Regions from separate parts of the Planococcus lenghuensis genome, predicted to be linked through region 1. Evidence: riboswitches for the same ligand, from Rfam matches in the RefSeq annotation. Region 1 holds a riboswitch; each other region holds the start of a gene.
What was found. Region 1 has a riboswitch for S-adenosylmethionine ahead of B0X71_RS05935 (methionine ABC transporter ATP-binding protein). Riboswitches for the same ligand answer to the same signal wherever they lie in the genome.
Positions count from the first base shown of each region.

Region 1 (5,072 bases):
GCTCCGGTTGCTCCGCAGCCGGCCAATGCCAGTCCGCTCAATACAGTTCCTGCTACAAATTTCTTCATAAGTTAGTAACTCTCCTTTTGTTTTTTCTTTTATAGTCTATAATAACGGATCAAATCCGAAACTAGCGTTTGTCTAAGCGGGACGCAGTAAAATCCCCGATATACTGGATGATAAATACAATAATCAGAATCAGCACGGTAGCTGTCAACGTAACATCTTCCCGGCTTCGTTGGAATCCATCGAGAAAGGCCAAAGTTCCAAGGCCGCCGGCACCGATGACGCCAGCCATTGCTGTATACCCGACCAACGCAATGGCCGTTACAGTAATTCCGGATACGAGAGCCGGCATCGATTCCGGAAGCAGCACTTTCCGGATAATGGTCCCCGTTGTCGCACCCATCGACCGGGAGGCCTCGATCACTCCTCTGTCGATTTCCCGGAGAGCAATCAGTACCATTCGGGCATAGAATGGCGCAGCACCAATGATTAATGCAGGCAAAGCTGCATTAGGTCCGCGAATCGTTCCAATAAGAATCTGCGTAAACGGAATCAGCAGAATAATCAGGATAATGAATGGAATCGACCGGAAGATATTGACGAACGCGCCTGTCAACCAGTTCACAATATTATTAGCCCATACTTGGTGTGGGCTTGTCAGGAACAGCAGAATACCCAGCAGTAAACCGAACACAAATGTGAAAAATGTGGCCATGGCCGTCATGTAGAGTGTTTCAACCGTTGCTTCCCACATATCTGCCCAATCCACGTTTGGTAAAAATGTTTCAAACACCCGTCATCACCTCCGTCCGGACGTTCCGGTCTTCCAGAAACGCAATCGCTGCCCGGATCTCCTCTTCAGAACCCTTCAGCTGCAACATAAGCGTTCCGTAAGCTCCGCGTTGCGTACGGGAAATATTCCCCTGCACGATGTTGACTTCAATAGGAAACTTCCGGATCAGTTCTGTCAGAACCGGCTGTTCTGTCTGATCGCCGATGAATCCGAGCTTGACCAGTTCGCCGGCCGGATAAATTTCCCGAAGATGGCGGATGGTTTCACTTGCATCTTCCGCTTCCGTCACTTGCGCGACAAATCGCTTGGTGATCTGTTCACGCGGCATTTGAAAAATACTCAGCACATCTCCAAGTTCAACCACTTTACCGGCTTCCATGACCGCCACCCGGTGACAGATCTTCCGGATTACGTGCATTTCATGGGTGATCAGCACAATGGTCAGGCCCAACCGTTCATTAATGCTTACAAGCAGATCGAGGATGGAGTCGGTTGTCTGTGGATCCAGGGCAGAAGTCGCTTCATCACACAGCAATACCTCCGGATCATTTGCGAGCGCGCGGGCAATGCCCACACGCTGCTTCTGACCGCCAGAAAGCTGGGACGGATAGGCATTCTCCCGGCCGGTCAGGCCCACCAGTTCTATCAATTCCAATGCCCGGGCATTGCGCTCAGTCTTGGATACACCTGCGATTTCAAGGGGGAACTCAATATTCTCTTTAACAGTGCGTGACCACAGCAAGTTAAAGTGCTGAAAAATCATGCTGACTTTCTGGCGCGCTTTCCGCAATTCAACTCCCCGGATTGCTGAAATCTTTCTATTCTGGATATCCACCGAACCGGCAGTGGGTTTTTCAAGCCCATTGAGCAGCCGGATCAACGTGCTTTTTCCGGCGCCGCTATATCCGATGATGCCGAATATCTCTCCTTTTGAAATGGACAGACTGACATCATCCACAGCGGTGAGAACGCCTTTATCCGTCTGAAACCGCTTCGTCAGGTTCTTCAACTCAATCATTTGCAAGACACTCCTGTTTACCATAATAAAAGCCCTCCTGCTCGTTGTTATGAGCAGAAGGGCAACTTTAATTTAATATAAGTACCCGTTCTCTCATCTCCCAAAACTTTCGTTTTGTGTGAATTGGCACCATTTCATTTGCATGACGGTTGCCGGGCTTCATCGGGCACATCCCTCCACCTCTCTTGATAAGAAACGATATGAAATTGTAAATTGTCTCAGTCAGAACACCAATATATCAGGCAGGGAACTATCTGTCAAACGTTTTTAGTTTTTCATAAAGAAAAGGTACGGATTGAAACGCATAGACCTTTTCCTGCAATTTGCCGTCTTTAGTCAGCAGCAGACAAGGAACACTTTCCACTTGATACAACTCCGCTACTTCCTGGACGTAGTTCAGGTTTGCTTTACCGAGTGTCAGAGACGGCAGCATTTCCTTGACTATATGCAGCATCCGGGAAGCCACCTGACAAGTTCCGCACATTGGTGTATATAAATAAAACGCAGTATATCTGCTTTTATTTTTTGTTTTCATCCACTCCTGGTGGGTCCATTCTTCCATCTGCTTCACCTTCAGTTTAAAGCGTATTCACTCGGACATTAGCACCAATCAGCACGTCCAGAAGAATCCGGACCGGTGTTGCCGCCACTTCTTTGTAAGACCGGTCGATATAGGCATGACGCGCTTCCGGGAACACCTTTTTGAACAGTTTTCTAAGTGATTCCCCAGACTTGTCCGCATCCACGAGCACAATCAGATCCAATCCCTCATAAGGAGCAAGTAATTCCTCAAGCCGGACTGCGCTTACAGTGCCGTTCGTGCAGAGAATCGTCACCGGTTCAGCGATGAGCGGCTCGATTCTCGTCTTGTCCGAGCGTCCTTCGACAATGATCACTTTATCCATTTTCTCCACTTCCTACATGAACGACATTCAAATGGCTCATTACTCAGGCAGCATCTTATGTTATACAATACCTTGATATCGAAGTAAAGAAACTTGTTTGCCTCCAGTTCTTTCTGGGAACGGAAAAAAGCGCTGAAATCAGCGCTTTTTTATTATCCTGCAATCATTTCATTGTAAGCATCTGAATCCATCAGCTCTTCCAGTTCCGTTTCATCTGAAAGTTCCACCACAACCATCCACGCCTGCTCATATGGCGATTCGTTGACCTGTTCAGGACTGTCTTCCAGCCCGCTGTTCACTTCAACGACTTTGCCGCTTACAGGTGCATACAGCTCAGAAACTGTTTTTACCGATTCGACGCTGCCGAATGGTTCGTTTTTAGTCAATTCATCGCCCACTTGAGGAAGCTCAACAAATACGATATCTCCCAATTCTTCCTGTGCAAACTGTGTGATGCCAATCCGGGCAGTCCCGTTTTCAGCTTTCACCCATTCATGTTCTTTTGAATAACGAAGTTCTGTTGGTACGCTCATCCAAACACCTCCAGCTATGTACTCTTACAGCTTCAGTTTGCCATATCCCTACTGGAAATACAACTTTCATTTCCAAGCCTGGCTGAATGTCTCTTCCTTAAATCCTGCAGTCACCTGATCTCCGCTAACGACTAACGGCCGTTTTATCAGCTTGCCGTCCGATGCCAGCAACTCCAGCTGCTCTTCCTCACCCATGTCTTTCAACCGATCTTTCAGACCAAGCTCCCGGTACTTCATGCCGCTGGTGTTAAAAAACTTCTTCAAATCCAGACCGCTCTTTTGATAGAAGGCCCGGATCTCTTCTTTAGAAGGCGGCGAATCCACAATATGTATCTCTTCATAGGCCACTTCATGATTGTCCAGCCATTTTTTTGCTTTGCGGCATGTGCTGCATTTCGGATACGAATAAAATGTCACCATCTTGCTCACTCCTTTCTTTAATAGTGTAGCAGAAAGGAGAAAAACGCAGCACACTGGCTGCGTTTTCTTTGAAACTTAAACGATATATTTTTCTGCCTCGATCAATTTAACAGCCGCTTCCCGCTTTTTTGCAATGACATTATACGGGGTAGAGCGTGTCAGCTTGCGGAGAGCCGACAGCATCATGCGCAGGTTGTCACCATCAGCAGCTGCAATCAATGTTTCTTTCGCATCTTTTTCAATGGCATCGAATGCTTCCTGTGTGAAAATTTGCGTGTACAGCAATTTCTGCTGAGCTTTTTCAATGCCGGTATTCTGAATCGCTTTTTCAGTCCGTTTCACAACCGATTCGATTGCATAGACATTCGAGACGATGTCAGCAATGTTCACAAGTACTTCCTGTTCGCTTTCCAGTTTCGTACCGTAGCGCTGTGCAGCCAGTCCGGCAGCCAGCAAGGCGATTTTCTTCGCATTTTTCAATAGGTACTTTTCCTGTTCAAGCGCCTCAACGCCGATTTCTTCCGGCATCATCGTCAGCAGTTCACCCTGCAGTTTTTCAGCTTCCTGCAGAAGCGGCAATTCGCCTTTCATGGCTTTGCGGAGCAATGTGCCCGGCACCAGCAGACGGTTGATTTCGTTCGTCCCTTCAAAAATCCGGTTGATGCGGGAATCCCGGTAGGCGCGTTCAATTTCGTACTCCTGCATGAATCCGTAACCGCCATGAAGCTGGACTCCTTCATCGACGATATAATCCAGCACTTCTGTGCCGAAGAACTTATTCAGGGAGCATTCGATTGCGTATTCGGCAATCGATTCAGCGACAAGACTGCCGTTTCCTTGCTCTTCATCACTGAACTGGCTCATCCGGTCTTCAAATAAGCCGACCGTCCGATAGACGGAGCTTTCAACGGCGTACAGACGGGCTGCCATCGTCGCCAGCTTTTCACGTGTCAGGTTGAATGACGAGATCGGTGTCTTGAACTGCTGACGCTGGTTCGTATACGGAATCGTCACTTCCATGGCGCGTTTCGAACCACCGATGGTACCCACGCCGAGCTTGTAGCGCCCGATGTTCAGGATATTGAACGCGATGACGTGGCCGCGTCCAGCTTCGCCGAGCAAGTTCTCAACCGGCACTTCCGCGTCTTCCAGGATCAAAGTGCGCGTTGAAGATGATTTGATGCCCATTTTCTTTTCTTCCGGCCCGACTGATACACCCGGGAATTTGCGTTCAACGATGAATGCTGAAAATTTGTCACCATCAATTTTTGCATAAACAATAAAAACATCTGCGAATCCCGCATTCGTAATCCACTGTTTCTCACCGTTCAGCACGTAGTGAGTGCCCGCCTCATTCAGCTTTGCTGTGGTCTTGGCACCCAATGCATCAGATCCTG
Region 1 covers NZ_CP019640.1:1,153,549-1,158,620, reverse strand. Annotated here, with positions in the region: gene B0X71_RS05945 (MetQ/NlpA family ABC transporter substrate-binding protein) at 1-68, opposite strand, end outside; gene B0X71_RS05940 (methionine ABC transporter permease) at 131-799, opposite strand; gene B0X71_RS05935 (methionine ABC transporter ATP-binding protein) at 792-1,817, opposite strand; SAM riboswitch class I at 1,908-2,012, opposite strand; gene B0X71_RS05930 (thioredoxin family protein) at 2,068-2,379, opposite strand; gene B0X71_RS05925 (ribonuclease M5) at 2,396-2,722, opposite strand; gene gcvH (glycine cleavage system protein GcvH) at 2,875-3,255, opposite strand; gene B0X71_RS05915 (arsenate reductase family protein) at 3,322-3,675, opposite strand; gene B0X71_RS05910 (acyl-CoA dehydrogenase FadE) at 3,751-5,072, opposite strand, start outside.

Region 2 (5,072 bases), 1.6 Mb from region 1:
GCGCCCCATCCTTCAATGTACTCGCTCAGCTGATCTGTTGTAATCTGCTCTTCCGGCAGATTTTCAGCTTCCACGAATACCGGTTCCAGGACAACTTCCGCTTCTGTTTCTTCACCGGCAAGCTTCTGGTACAAATACCTCACCTGAATGCGGCCGATGTCTTTCGGGTCCACTGCAGCCGAGGCAACCCACGGGCTGCCTTCAGTCTGCATCATCTGCAGATCTTCGTCGCTCATGTCAATTCCGTATACTTTAATATCCGTTCTGCCTGCCTGCTCAATCGCACGGACGGCGCCTTTCGCGAATTCATCCCATGAAGCCCATACAGCTGTGATGTCCCCTTCGTTCGGGTACTGCTTCAGGATCGCTTCCATCTGTGCCTGTGTATCAAGGGCCGTATTGTCTGTTGCAGCACCGAATGCCGCCACTTCGTTGATGCCTTCGTTATTGTTCATGAATTCTTCGTAAGCCACTTGGCGGCGTTCCATCGGAGCAAAACCGGCAACCCAGATTTTCACGATGTTCGCTTCACCGCCTGCATCTTCCGCTAATTTGTTAAGGGTCAGTTCAGCCATCTGCTGATCGCCCTGACGGAGTACTGTCACACCGTCGACTTCAATTCCCGTATCGAATGCGACGACCGGGATTTCAGCATCCAGCGCTTTTTCAACGCCCTGATTAAGGGCTTCTTTCGTACCGTGATCGATCAGGATTCCGTCAAACCCCTGATTAACTGCGGCATCCAGGTTCGATGCCATTTTGGCCAGGTCCCCGTCAGAAGTAAATACGGTTACTTCACCGCCGAACGCTTCCACTTGTTCTTTGACGCCTTCAATGTACTGAGCCGAGAATGTGCCGAGGTTGATCTGCATAATAAGGGCGATTTCTTTACCTACGAGCGGGTGGTCGGATACTTCAGTGGCGGCATCGGATACGGCTTCTTCTGTCACAGCGCCTTTTGGCTGGCAGCCTGCAAGCAAAAAGCCGATAACAAGCAGCGTTGCCAATACCCATAATTTCTCTTTTTTCATTTATTGTTCTCCTTTTCCGGCAGCCGCTGTAAGCAGGCCGGCAATATTTTGGTGGAAATCCGGTTCGATGACGCCTTTTTCCGTGATGATGGCGGTGATGTATTTGGAAGGCGTTACGTCGAACGCCGGGTTATACACATTCGTTCCGGCCGGTGCGACCGGCACATCACCGAAATGAGTGATTTCCTCAGCTTTGCGCTCTTCTATCGGAATATCTTTTCCGCTGTCAATTGACAAATCGAATGTTGAAACAGGAGCGGCTACATAAAATGGAATGCCGAACGTGTGAGCGAGCAATGCAAGGTTCAGTGTACCGATTTTATTCGCCGTGTCGCCATTCGCTGCAACCCGGTCGGCGCCGACAATGATCGCTTCAATGTCCTTTGCGCCAATTGTATGAGCAGCCATGCTGTCGGTGATGAGTGTTACATCGACCCCTGACTGCTGCAATTCCCATACTGTCAGCCGGGCGCCCTGATAAACCGGGCGGGTCTCGCAGGCATATACGTCAAATTTCTTCCCGCGTTCGCTGCCGAGATGGAACGGAGCAAGGGCTGTTCCGTATTTTGCAGTGGCGATCGACCCGGCGTTGCAGATTGTCATAACTCGCATCTTATTTTCCAGCAGTTCCAGGCCATGCTCTCCGATCTGCCGGCAAGCCGCCTCGTCTTCTGCCCTGATTGCTTCCGCTTCCCTGAATAACTGCTGTTTCGCATCAGCCACTGACGCTGCACACGGCAATGTGCTGAGCAGCCGTTCAAGCGCCCAAGCCAGATTGACTGCCGTCGGCCGGGAGCTTGCCAGGTAATCGGCATCCTTTCGCACATACGCTTCAAAGGCGTCAAGCTCATCTGTATCATGACTCTCCGCTGCAAGCGCTAAGCCGTAGGCAGCCGTAATACCGATCGCCGGTGCGCCCCGCACTTTCAGGGAAAGGATGGCATCAAATACTTCTTCAATGGTTGTAAGGTCGATAAATTCAATGATATGCGGCAGTTTCTGCTGATCCAAAATCGTAAGCTGCCCGTCTTTCCATTCGATGGATACCGGTACTTGCATCAGCGCAGCGCCCCGATCAGTGACAGTACGTCATCGATGGACGTAAGTTCTGCCCGCTTCAGAATGAACGCTTCACCTGTCCGCAATGCCTGCCGCTTCCGTGCAATTCGCTCTTCATCGTCTTCAATGCCGTCAAGGTCGCTGACATGTGCCAGACCGATTGTCCGGCGAATCAGCTCAGCGCCGGCAAAGCCGACGGAATCCCGGAAGATTTTTTCCAGCACGGTTTCTCTGTAACCCGTTGTATCTTTAAATGCACTTTGGTTTTCCTGTTCCCATAGCTCTGAAAACCGGGAAGAAAAGACGTCCCATGTATTCCGGATATGGTCTGTGATCACATCCCGGCCTTCTTCTCCGCGCGTGATCGACTGGAACACAAGATTCGCGAGGAAGAGGCCGACGTCAAAACCGATCGGACCATAAAATGCAAATTCCGGGTCGATGACTTTCGTTTCATCTTTGCTTGCAAAAATACTGCCTGTGTGAAGATCGCCGTGCAGCAAAGCTTCTGCTTCAGTCAGAAAGCTCTGTTTCAGTTTCGCCGCTTCCAGTTGCAATGCCTTGTTGTTCCAGATTGCTTCGGCATCAGCAGTGAGCGCTTCTTCGAAATCATTGGTTTCATTATTGAAGAAAGGATCTGTAAAAATCAGGTCTTCTGTAATTTTGCATAATTCCGGATTGGAGAATTCGGCAGCAAGCCGTTTTTTGTCGAATGGATGAAGTCCGAAATCCGAGGTATGGAACAGCGTCTGCGCCAAGTACTCGCCAATGTCATCCGACAGTTTCGGATACGTCTCACCAGCGATCAGGCCAGCCCGTGCAACGGTAAGATGCGACAGGTCTTCCATGACCGTGTATGCCAGCGCTTCGTCGGTTGCGTATACTTCCGGTACTAGATGCGGCACGTATTCCCCGTGCTTTTTCAGTGCATTTGCTTCAATCTTTGCCCGTTTCAGTGTCAGCGGCCAGCTTTCACCGACCACTTTTGCATACGGCAATGCCTGTTTAATGATAAGGCCTTTGCCGGTTTCGTCTGTTATGTGAAAGACGTAATTGAGATTGCCATCGCCGATTTCCCGGCTTGAAAGTGCCGCTCCTTTCGGAAAGAAATCTAGCTGAGCGGCAAGCTCGACTGCCGTTTGTTCTGTCAATGGGGTGTAATTCGCCGTTTCTGTAACCGCCATCTGTACTCAATCCTTCCCTGAAAAAAATAAAAGCGCCTCTTCGGAAAGAGGCGCAGAATAATCGGATTCCCGCCTCTCATCTTCTGGAAAAGTTTCTTTCCAGTGGAATTAGCACCGTGCCTTGCGGAATGGATTTGTCCATTCCGGCGCAAAATCTTAACGCGCCCCGTTTCACAACGGTATTATGGTCGGTTGCTGGGCTTCATCGGGCCATTTTACCCTCCGCCTGCTCTTGATAAGAGTGCTGATAATTTATAAAGTTATTAAAGTCTGACATGAATCCTATCATGATTCAAAATAAAGTGCAACAACTTTTCAAAGAAATAGTTCTTAATTGTCTGGCTTATTACAAAGCGGTAAATTATAGATTTATCCTTTCAGAATATCGCTTAATTTTTCGCTTTTTTTCGAGTTCCACTAATTGGACGCTGAGTTCCGCTAATTCGGCATTGAGTTCCACTAATTTAGCATTGAGTTCCACTAATTAGGCGCCGAGTTCCACCAGTTAAATGGAAGCCGCTTCCATTCAGTCAGGAATTGGTCTTCTGTTACTTCTTCAGCCAGCCGGCATCCTTGTAAGCACTATTGATGGCATCTTCGTTTTTCATTTGACAGAATTAAGATCCCATGAAATAATCAGCATAATTTCTAAAAAAACTAAATACGTTATTCTTATTCAGAGCAGGCGGAGGGACAAGCCCTACGAAGCCCGGCAACCGGTCGATTGACACGGTGCTAATTCTTGCAGCCTTCAAGCGACGGCTGACAAATAAGAAGATGGTATCCGATAACCTCTTCTTAGGAAGAGGTTTTTTATTTGTTACAGGAACTGGAGAGTGAATTTATGAGTGGATTGACAGCCCGCTATCAACTGTACGGGCGGCCTGGATCATTCGGGAAGAAAGCGGAAGGCATTGCTCTTGGTCTCACGGTCGGATCTTGGACTGACCTGCCGCAGCTTGAACAGGAACAGCTGAAGCAGCATAAAGGAACCGTGGAGTCCGTCACGGAATTCGGTGACTCCCCTCACCCGTTAAAACCGGAATTGATCCGGGCGGAAGTGGAAATCCGTTACCCGGCGGCCAATTTTTCGGCGGATCTGCCGGCGATCCTGACGACTGTGTTCGGGAAATTATCGCTCGACGGCGAAGTGAAATTGCTGGATCTTATTTTCGATGAAGAATTACTCGCCCGTTTCCCGGGTCCGCGGTTCGGCATCGAAGGAATCCGGGAAAAGCTCGGCGTCCATGACCGGCCGCTCGTCATGAGCATTTTCAAAGGTGTCATCGGCCGCGATCTCGGTTATCTTGCCGACCAGCTCCGCCAGCAGGCGCTTGGCGGCGTGGATCTCGTGAAAGATGATGAGATTTTATTCGATAACCCGCAGACCCCATTTGAAGAACGGATCGTGCGGGGGAAAGAGGTGCTGGAACAGGTGTATAAAGAAACCGGCCACCGGACATTGTACGCAGCCAATCTGACCGGCCGCACATCCGGACTCCGCGATAAGGCCCGCAAAGCACGGGAACTCGGCGCGGACGCGCTGCTGTTCAACGTCCATGCCTACGGGCTGGATGTGCTGCAGGAACTTGCGGAAGACGCGGAAGTCGGATTGCCGCTCATGGCGCATCCCGCATTCAGCGGCGCATTCACGTCTTCGCCTTTTTACGGTGTGGCGACGGAACTTGCGCTCGGCAAACTGACCCGCATTGCAGGTGCGGACTTTTCCCTGTTCCCTTCTCCTTACGGCAGTGTTGCACTTGAGAAGAACGCTGCACTGGCGCTCGGCCGGGAACTC
Region 2 covers NZ_CP019640.1:3,264,703-3,269,774, forward strand. Annotated here, with positions in the region: gene B0X71_RS16520 (sugar ABC transporter substrate-binding protein) at 1-1,031, opposite strand, end outside; gene mtnA (S-methyl-5-thioribose-1-phosphate isomerase) at 1,032-2,090, opposite strand; gene mtnK (S-methyl-5-thioribose kinase) at 2,090-3,274, opposite strand; SAM riboswitch class I at 3,348-3,516, opposite strand; SAM riboswitch class I at 3,944-4,050, shown strand; gene mtnW (2,3-diketo-5-methylthiopentyl-1-phosphate enolase) at 4,119-5,072, shown strand, end outside.
Region 2: it holds a riboswitch for S-adenosylmethionine, as region 1 does, so the genes downstream of both, mtnK (S-methyl-5-thioribose kinase) here and B0X71_RS05935 (methionine ABC transporter ATP-binding protein) in region 1, are expected to answer to the same signal.

Region 3 (5,072 bases), 1.8 Mb from region 1:
CATTAAATGCGATGACATGAAAACGGGCGGTATCCACTGCTTTTCCCGAACCGATCAGGCCTTCCCACCAGTCACCGGCTGCATACTGATCGCCGGTCAGCGCATGACAGGCCAGAATGACCGGCCCCTGCAGGTTTCCCGTCTCTTCGTAAGCAAGTGTGACTTCCGGCAATACAGCTCCGGATTCAAGGTGTAATGAACCGATCTCGACCGTTTTCATTGTCTACGTCCTCCTATACATTTGCTGGCACAGCAGCTTCGATTGCTTGTTCCAGATCACCGATCAGGTCATCCGCATTTTCCAGTCCCACCGACAGCCGGATCAGTTCATCTGTCACGCCGGAAGCTGTCCGTTCTTCCTGGGATAACTGCTGATGAGTCGTCGATGCCGGATGGATGATCAGTGACTTCGCATCGCCGACGTTCGCGACATGCGACCATAGCGATACATTATTGATCACTTTCCGGCCGGCCTCCAATCCGCCTTTCACACCGAAGTTCACAATGGAGCCGAACCCCTGTTTCAAGTACTTCTTCCCATCCTCGTGTGAAGGATGATCTTCAAATCCGATATAATTCACCCACTCAACCTCCGGATGCCCTTTCAGGTATTCCGCTACCCGCTGCGCGTTTTCATTGTGTTTCGGAATTCGCAGGTGAAGGGTTTCCAGTCCCTGCAGGAAGGCATGGGCGCTTTCCGGGCTGAGTGACGGGCCGAAATCGCGCAGCAGCTGAACGCGCAGCTTCGTGGCGAATGACGCACCTTCAGCGTCAATCGCATAACGGATGCCGTGATAGCTTTGATCCGGTTCCGTATAGGACGGGAATTTCGGGTTATTCCAATTGAACTTGCCGCCATCCACTACGATGCCGCCGATTGTTGTCCCGTGTCCGCCGATCCATTTTGTCGCCGAATGAATGACAACGTCCGCTCCGAATTCAATCGGGTTGCTGCCGTATGGAGAAGCGAATGTGTTATCGATCAGGAGCGGAATATCATTTGCATGGGCGATTTCCGCCACCCGTTCAACATCAAATACATTCAGGCTTGGATTGCCGATAATTTCACCGAAAATCGCTTTTGTTTTATCCGTAATGGCATCCGCAAAATTCTCGGGATTTTTCCCGTCGACAAAGCGGACCGTAATGCCATAGCGCGGCAGTGTATTGGCGAACAAGCTGAATGTGCCGCCATATAAATTTTCATCCGCAATAATTTCTTCCCCGGCTTCAGCCACGTTCAGAACCGAGAATGCAATCGCCGCCATACCGGAAGAAAGGGCCACTGCAGCTGTCCCGCCTTCGAGGAGAGCCACCCGCTGTTCAAATACATCGACTGTCGGATTCATGATTCGTGTATAGATATTGCCGGTTTCCTTCAGGCCGAATAAGTTCTCCGCATGTTCGGCACTTTTGAATACGTAAGAAGTCGTTTTATGAATCGGAACCCCCCGTGCGCCTGTTACCGGATCCGGTTCCTGTCCTCCGTGAAGCAATTGAGTTTCTGGTTTGAAGTTCGTCATTCGTCTTCCTCCTTAGTTTTTGTCCGATGGAAAGCAGATGAGGAGGAATTAAAAACGGCCCTCTTCGGTTAAGAAGAGGGCCGCCATTCTCAGACAAACCTCCTCTCATCTGTCAGATCAGTTGCAATCTGTAGGACGTAGCACCATTCCAAGCAGCAGCTTGGTGGTTGCCGGGCATCATCGGGCCTATTCCCTCCGCCTCTCTCGATAAGAGTATTCAGATTCAGTTTTCCATCTTAGTGACCAAGTATAGAGAACCACGGCCGCCATTGTCAAGAATTTTCAGCATCTTTTTGAAACCTTTTTATTATCAGGAGCGTTACATGTAAAGAAAGATGCGGAAATCGGAGGGGTTTGCATGACAGGCTGGCTAGCAGCAGCACTTATTATCGGTTATTTGATCGGTTGCCTGCATGGTTCTGTTGCGGCGCGATTTATTTCTGGGGTGAATATCAAAACGGAAGGCGTAAAAAATTCCGGCGCTTCCAATGCGGCTATTGTGCTCGGCTGGAAGTATGGCGCACTGGTGGCGGCCATTGACATCGGAAAAGGGGCTGCTGCTGTGCTGCTCATGCGCGGGCTCTTTTCAGGTTCGGGATTATCCCCTGAAATGCTCTGGATATTCCTGTTCTTTACAGGTAGTGCTGTCGTCATTGGCCATAATTTCCCATTCTATATGGGATTCAGCGGCGGGAAAGGAACTGCCGCCCTCATCGGTGTCTTGCTGGCACTTGACTGGCGGCTCGGGCTCACCGGTCTGCTGCTGCTTATCATCGTTTCATTGATCACAGATTACCTCGTCATTGGAGTGCTTTGCCTGTATGCGGTTCTGCTGCTGGCTGCGTTCCTGCCGGCTCAGGGAGAATGGCCTGTCATTACAGCCGCAGCGCTGTTCGGGATGGCGCTGTGGAAGCACCTGGAGAACATTAAACGGATAAAAGAAGGAACCGAAAACAAAGTGTCGGCCGTCTTCCGGAAGAAGCCGGCAAAAGCAGCTTGAAAATTTTTTTCGATAAAATGGTTGACTTTTTTATACCCAAGCCATAAAGTAGGAATCACGAATTGAATAGCACACATTACTTTCTTATCCAGAGAAACTGAGGGACAGGCCCTATGACGTTTCGGCAGCGGGTTCGCATTTATGCGGACACTGTGCTAATTCCTGCAAATGCGCATCGGCGTATTTGGAAGATGAGAAGGAGTGATTTCATTTATTATGAAGCTCTCTTTTTTCTTGCTGGTAAAGAAAAAAGAGGGCTTCTTTTTGTTTTATTCAGCAAAACCACTATTGAGGAGGCATGGATATGATCCAATTTGAAGGGGTCGCAAAAACGTATCGTTCAGGAAAGCGGGAAGTACCCGCACTGAACGGCATCGATCTGACAGTCGAAACCGGCGAAATCTATGGTGTGATCGGTTTCAGCGGCGCCGGCAAAAGTTCTCTGATCCGGACCGTCAATCTTCTCGAACGGCCGACGAAAGGAACAGTCAAGATTCACGGCAAAGACATCTCCGCATTGTCCGCGAAAGAAATCCGGACAACGCGAAAAGATATCGGCATGATCTTTCAGCATTTTAATCTTTTGACTTCAAAGACCGTATATACCAACATCGCCATGCCGCTGATCTTAACCAAAACGCCAAAAAATGAAATTCAGCAGCGGGTTACGGAATTGCTGGACTTTGTCGGGCTCGGTGATCAGGCGGATAAGTATCCGGAACAGCTGTCCGGCGGTCAGAAACAGCGCATCGGCATCGCCCGGGCGCTCGCCACGAATCCGTCCATCCTGCTGTGCGATGAAGCAACGTCTGCTCTGGATCCGCAAACGACCCAGTCAATCCTGGACCTGCTGCGGAAAGTGAACCGCAAGTATAAGATCACTATTCTCCTGATCACGCATGAAATGGCGGTCATCCGGGAGGTGTGCGATAAAGTGGCTGTGCTTGAAGCCGGCCGGATCATCGAACAAGGAACGGTATTCGATGTATTCTCGAATCCGCAGCATGCGACGACGCGGCGGTTTGTCCGCTCGGTTATGAATGATGAACTGCCGGAGGCGCTGCTTAAACAGATCCGGAACACGAACAGGAGCCAGCCGATTTACCGCATTCAGTTCACAGGCGATTCCGTAGCCCATCCGCTCATCTCACGGATTTCCCGGCGCTATGATCTTGAACTGAACGTTCTGTTCGGCAATATCACCGAGCTGCAGGGCATTCCGTACGGCAATCTGATTGTAGAGTTCAACGGCAACCCAGCGGAGATCCAGCGGGCATTGATCGAAATCCGGAATAATTACGTCTTAGCAGAGGAGATGAGCAGTTATGCTAGTTGATCAGGAACAAATACTGGAAGCGTTATGGGAAACCATTTACATGACCGGCGTTGCGTTCGGCTGTTCATTGCTCATCGGCTTCCCCCTCGGTATCCTGCTCGTTGTCACAAGGCGCGGCCATCTGCTTGAGAATGAACCGGTATTCAAAGTGCTGAACGCCATCGTCAATATTTTCCGGTCGATTCCTTTTATCATTTTGCTTGTCGCGATCATCCCGCTCACCCGGCTGATTGTCGGCACTTCCATCGGAACGACAGCAGCGATTGTCCCGCTTGTGTTCTATGCAGGACCTTACATCGCCCGGCTTATTGAAAATTCATTGCTTGAAATCGATAAAGGCGTCATCGAAGCGGCCCAGGCAATGGGTGCCACGCCCGGCCAGATTGTATTCCGTTTTCTGATTCCGGAAGCCCGCAGTTCACTTGTGCTGGCTCTTACCATTGCAGTCATCGGACTAATCGGCGCGTCAGCCATGGCAGGCGCAGTCGGTGGCGGCGGGCTCGGCGATCTGGCCATCACGTACGGTTATCAGCGGTTCGATACAACGGTTATGTTCCTGACAGTCGCCATTCTCGTGGTGCTCGTCCAAGGGGTACAGACCGGCGGCAACATCCTTTCGAAGAAATTACGAAGAAGCTAACCACACATACAATTGGAGGAATTATTCATGAAAAAAACAACAGCGATCTTATCAGCAGCAAGCGTGGCACTCTTACTCGGAGCATGCAGTGAAGAAGGAAGTTCAGCAGAAGGACTGACGGAAGTGACACTCGGCATCAGCGGTTCCGATACGACAATCTGGGATTACATTGCCGATAAAGCGGAAGAAGAAGGAATTGATCTTGAAATTGTTACATTCTCTGATTATGTGGCACCGAATATCGCCTTGGCAGAAGGCGAACTTGACTTGAACGCATTCCAGACCATCTCGTATTTTGAGGCTTTTAAAGAAGAACACGGCTTGGATAATATCGTGCCGATCGGTTCGACAGTCATCGCACCAATGGGATTATACTCCGAGAAGTATGAATCGCTCGAAGAATTGCCGGAAGGTGCACAGATTGCTGTGCCGAACGAAGCAACGAACATGGGGCGCGCCCTCCTGCTGCTCGATGAAGCGGGACTTATCACTTTATCCGAAGACGCCGGTCTGACCGGAACGGTGGATCATATCACGGAAAATCCGAAAAACATTGAAATTGTCCCGATGGTG
Region 3 covers NZ_CP019640.1:3,083,753-3,088,824, forward strand. Annotated here, with positions in the region: gene metX (homoserine O-acetyltransferase MetX) at 1-220, opposite strand, end outside; gene B0X71_RS15615 (O-acetylhomoserine aminocarboxypropyltransferase/cysteine synthase family protein) at 234-1,523, opposite strand; SAM riboswitch class I at 1,626-1,737, opposite strand; gene B0X71_RS15620 (glycerol-3-phosphate acyltransferase) at 1,882-2,523, shown strand; SAM riboswitch class I at 2,605-2,721, shown strand; gene B0X71_RS15625 (methionine ABC transporter ATP-binding protein) at 2,828-3,859, shown strand; gene B0X71_RS15630 (methionine ABC transporter permease) at 3,849-4,499, shown strand; gene B0X71_RS15635 (MetQ/NlpA family ABC transporter substrate-binding protein) at 4,527-5,072, shown strand, end outside.
Region 3: it holds a riboswitch for S-adenosylmethionine, as region 1 does, so the genes downstream of both, B0X71_RS15615 (O-acetylhomoserine aminocarboxypropyltransferase/cysteine synthase family protein) here and B0X71_RS05935 (methionine ABC transporter ATP-binding protein) in region 1, are expected to answer to the same signal.

Region 4 (4,175 bases), 1.7 Mb from region 1:
AATCCATTCCCGCCGGTCATCAAACACCGGAATCCGCCCGCGCACTTCGTCCACTTCGTCCAATGTGATATCCGCATAGCCGATTTCTTCTTCGGTCCCGAGTTCCATCCGCACGTCACCCCACGGGGCAATGACCATCGAGTGACCGCCGAATTCGTTGGCCGGATCACTGCCGACCCGATTCACCGCCACAATGAAGCATTGGTTCTCGATTGCCCGCGCCTGCAGCAGAATGCGCCAGTGATCAATGCGTGGCGCCGGCCATTCCGCCGGTACGAACAGCACTTTCGCTCCTTCGAGCGCATGGCGCCGGAGCCATTCCGGGAATCGGAGGTCATAGCAGATGACACCGCCGGCCGGAATGCCGTTCAGCTCAAACAAATTGGCCGACTCACCCGATTCCAAGTGGATGTGCTCATCCATCAGTCCGAACAGGTGCGCTTTGTCATACTCCGCAATCGTTTCACCGCTGCTGTTTACTACGTACATGGTATTTGTAAATCCATGATTCTTCTTCGACGATACGGATCCGCCGACGATGTGAACGCCATGCTCTTTGGCAAACGCCGCCAGGAAAGATTCCGCCTTTCCATCTCTGTCCGCGAGTTCTTCAAGCTGCGTCAGCGCGTATCCGGTATTCCACATCTCGGGCAGCACGATGACGTCCGCCCCGTTCGCTGCCGCTTCCCGCATCCGTTCTTCCACGTGCGCAAAGTTCGTTTCAGGTTCGCCGAATACGATATCCATTTGTATGCAAGCTATTTTCAATTTATACGCCTCCAGTAGACAATGCTACGTAAAATGTATAAGATTCTGAGTACACATGCAACTTTTCTGACAAATGGAGGTTTAGCAATATGGAATTTTCTAACCGGCTGCAGCAATTGCCGACCCAATTTTTCGCCAAGCTGACGAAAGACGTCCGGCAGGCTGTCGCAGAAGGACGGGATGTCATCAACCTTGGACAGGGCAATCCGGATCAGCCGACACCGCCTCATATCGTAAAAGCGCTGCAGGACGCAGCAGCGGATCCGCAATCGCACAAATATTCCCCGTTTCGCGGCACCGATGAATTAAAAGAAACAGCAGCTGCCTTTTATAAGCGGGAATACGATGTTGATATTGATCCCGCCACCGAAGTGGCTGTCCTGTTCGGCACGAAGATCGGACTGGTCGAGCTTCCGCTATGCCTTATGAATGAAGGCGAGCTGATGCTGCTGCCGGATCCGGGTTATCCGGATTACCTGTCGGGCACCGCCCTCGCCGGTGTGCAATATGAAACAATGCCGCTGACCGGGGAAAATAATTTCCTTCCCGACTACAGCACCGTTCCTGAATCCATCAGTGATCAGGCAAAGCTGCTGTATCTCAATTATCCGAACAACCCGACCGGCGCGACTGCCACCCAGTCGTTCTTTAATGACACAGTCGCATACGCGAAGAAGCACGACATCGGTGTCGTGCACGATTTCGCTTATGGCGCAATCGGCTTTGACGGCATTAAACCGCCGAGCTTCCTGCAGTCCGAAGGCGCCAAAGACATCGGCGTCGAATTGTACACGCTGTCGAAGACGTATAATATGGCCGGCTGGCGGGTCGGCTTCGCGGTCGGTAACGCGCAATTTATCGAAGCGCTCAATCTGATTCAGGATCATTTATTCGTCAGTCTGTTCCCTGCGGTTCAGCATGCAGCGGCAGCCGCATTGAGCGGCAGTCAGGAACCTGTCGATGAACTAGTCGCATTGTATGACCGCCGCCGGAAAACGCTCGTGCGGGAAGGTGCGCGCATCGGCTGGAATTTCGATGCACCAAAAGGGTCCTTCTTTGCCTGGCTCCCGGTTCCGGAAGGGCTCACGAGCGTTCAATTCGCTGACCGGTTATTGAAAGAAGCCGACGTCGCGGTAGCGGCTGGCAGCGGGTTTGGAACGGGCGGCGAAGGCTACGTCCGGGTCGGCCTCCTTGTGGATGAAGACCGGATCGCAGAAGCGATGCAGCGAATTGCCAAACTGGATTTATTTTGACCGGCCGGATACGGCTTTCCGATTAACTGTTCAGAAAATTATAAACTAAGTGTTGACATCTTCAATTCCTAGCATTATGATAGGTTTTAAATTTAATAATTTCTTATCGAGAGAAGCCGAGGGACTGGCCCGTTGACGCTTCAGCAACCTCTGACATCGTCAGAAAGGTGCTACTTCCAGCAAGATTTATTCTTGAGAGATAAGAGCAGCATAATGCGACCCACTGCCCTCTTTTTCTCTTAACCGGAGAAAAAGAGGGCTTTTATTTTTCAGCCCACTAAAGAAAGGAAGATGAACATGAGTGAAATCGTCATATTATCCGGGAGTCCGTCCGAATCTTCACGGTCGGAAACCGTTCTGCATTATTTAGGTTCACTGCTCCAACAGGAAGGCTTTTCCGTCACCCATTTATCAGTCCGGGATGTGCCCCAGGAGGATTTATTCACCGGCAGGTTCGACAGCCCGGCCATTGCGGAAATCAGCACGTTGATCCATGACGCGAGTGGCGTAATTGTCGGTTCCCCCGTCTATAAGGCAGCTTATTCCGGCGTCCTGAAAGCCTTGCTTGACCTGCTGCCGCAGGACGCGCTGCAGGATACACCAGTCCTGCCATTGATGACCGGCGGCAGTCCGAATCACCTGCTTGCGCTCGAATATTCGCTGAAACCGCTGCTCGCCACATTGAAAGGGCAAAACCTGAAAGGCGTTTATCTGGTGGACAGCCAAATCGACAAGTCGAACCCGGCGCAGCCGATCCTGGAAGATGACGTCCGGCAGCGGCTCACGAAGCAGCTCGCCTATTTTGTGAAAATCATCGGTAAACAGCAGGAAAGCCTGCGATAGCACATACGAGCAAAAGGAGGAATCATACATGACCAATAAACGGATCTACTTGAACGCATTCGATATGAATTGCGCGGGACACCAATCGCCCGGACTGTGGACACATCCGGAGGACGAATCTCATAAATATAAAGACAGTGAATACTGGATTGAATTGGCGAAGCTGCTGGAGAAAGGCAATTTCGATGCCGTTTTCCTAGCGGATGTCCTTGGCACTTACGATGTCTATGACGGATCCCGTGATGCTGCGGTCCGGCAAGGCGCCCAATCACCTGTCAACGATCCACTGTTGGTCGTGCCGCTCATGTCAGCTGTGACTAAGCATTTAGGGTTCGGTGTAACGGCTTCGGTCACACACGAACACCCTTACACGTTCGCCCGCCGCATGTCGACACTCGATCACCTAACGAACGGCCGTGTCGGCTGGAACATCGTCACTTCTTACTTGAAAAGTGCAGCCGTTAACATCGGTAAAGAAGATCAGATCAAGCATGACGAGCGCTATGACATTGCAGAAGAATACCTTCAAGTCGCCTATAAATTATGGGAAGGCAGCTGGGAGGACGATGCGGTCATCCTCGATAAAGCGAATGGCGTCTACACGGATCCTTCAAAGGTCCATGATATCGGCCACGAAGGGTATTATTATAAAGTTCCGGGTGCTCACTTGACGGAACCTTCCCCACAGCGCACGCCTGTCCTTTATCAGGCAGGTGCTTCCAAAAAGGGCGTGGCGTTTGCCGGGAAACACGCCGAATGCGTCTTTATCGGTCCGCCCAATATCGAAGCAGCCAAAGGGTCTGTCCAAAAAATACGGGCAGAAGCGGAAAAAGCGGGGCGGAACAAAGAGGATGTCAAGATTCTCAGCCTGCTGACACCGATCGTCGGAAGAACAGAGGAAGAAGCACATGAGAAATTCAACGACTATAAAAAGCACATCAGCCACGAAGGCGCACTCGCCTTGTTCGGCGGCTGGACCGGCATTGATTTGTCCGCCTACGCACCGGATCAGCCCCTCGAGTATATCGAAAACGATGCGATTCAGTCGGCGCTCGAGAATTTCACGAAAATCATTCCAGGCAAAAAACCGACCGTCAACGATATCAAGGAATTCGTCGGCATCGGCGGACTTGGCCCGTACACCGTCGGATCTCCCGAGCAGATCGCCGACACACTGGAACAATGGGTGAACGAAGCGGGAGTTGACGGCTTCAATATCGCTTATGCGATCACACCGGGAACTTTCAAGGATTTCATCGAACTTGTCATCCCGATCCTTCAGGAACGCGGACTGGTCCGGACGGAATACGA
Region 4 covers NZ_CP019640.1:3,151,754-3,155,928, forward strand. Annotated here, with positions in the region: gene B0X71_RS15970 (carbon-nitrogen family hydrolase) at 1-768, opposite strand, end outside; gene B0X71_RS15975 (pyridoxal phosphate-dependent aminotransferase) at 858-2,021, shown strand; SAM riboswitch class I at 2,122-2,227, shown strand; gene ssuE (NADPH-dependent FMN reductase) at 2,319-2,864, shown strand; gene B0X71_RS15985 (LLM class flavin-dependent oxidoreductase) at 2,893-4,175, shown strand, end outside.
Region 4: it holds a riboswitch for S-adenosylmethionine, as region 1 does, so the genes downstream of both, ssuE (NADPH-dependent FMN reductase) here and B0X71_RS05935 (methionine ABC transporter ATP-binding protein) in region 1, are expected to answer to the same signal.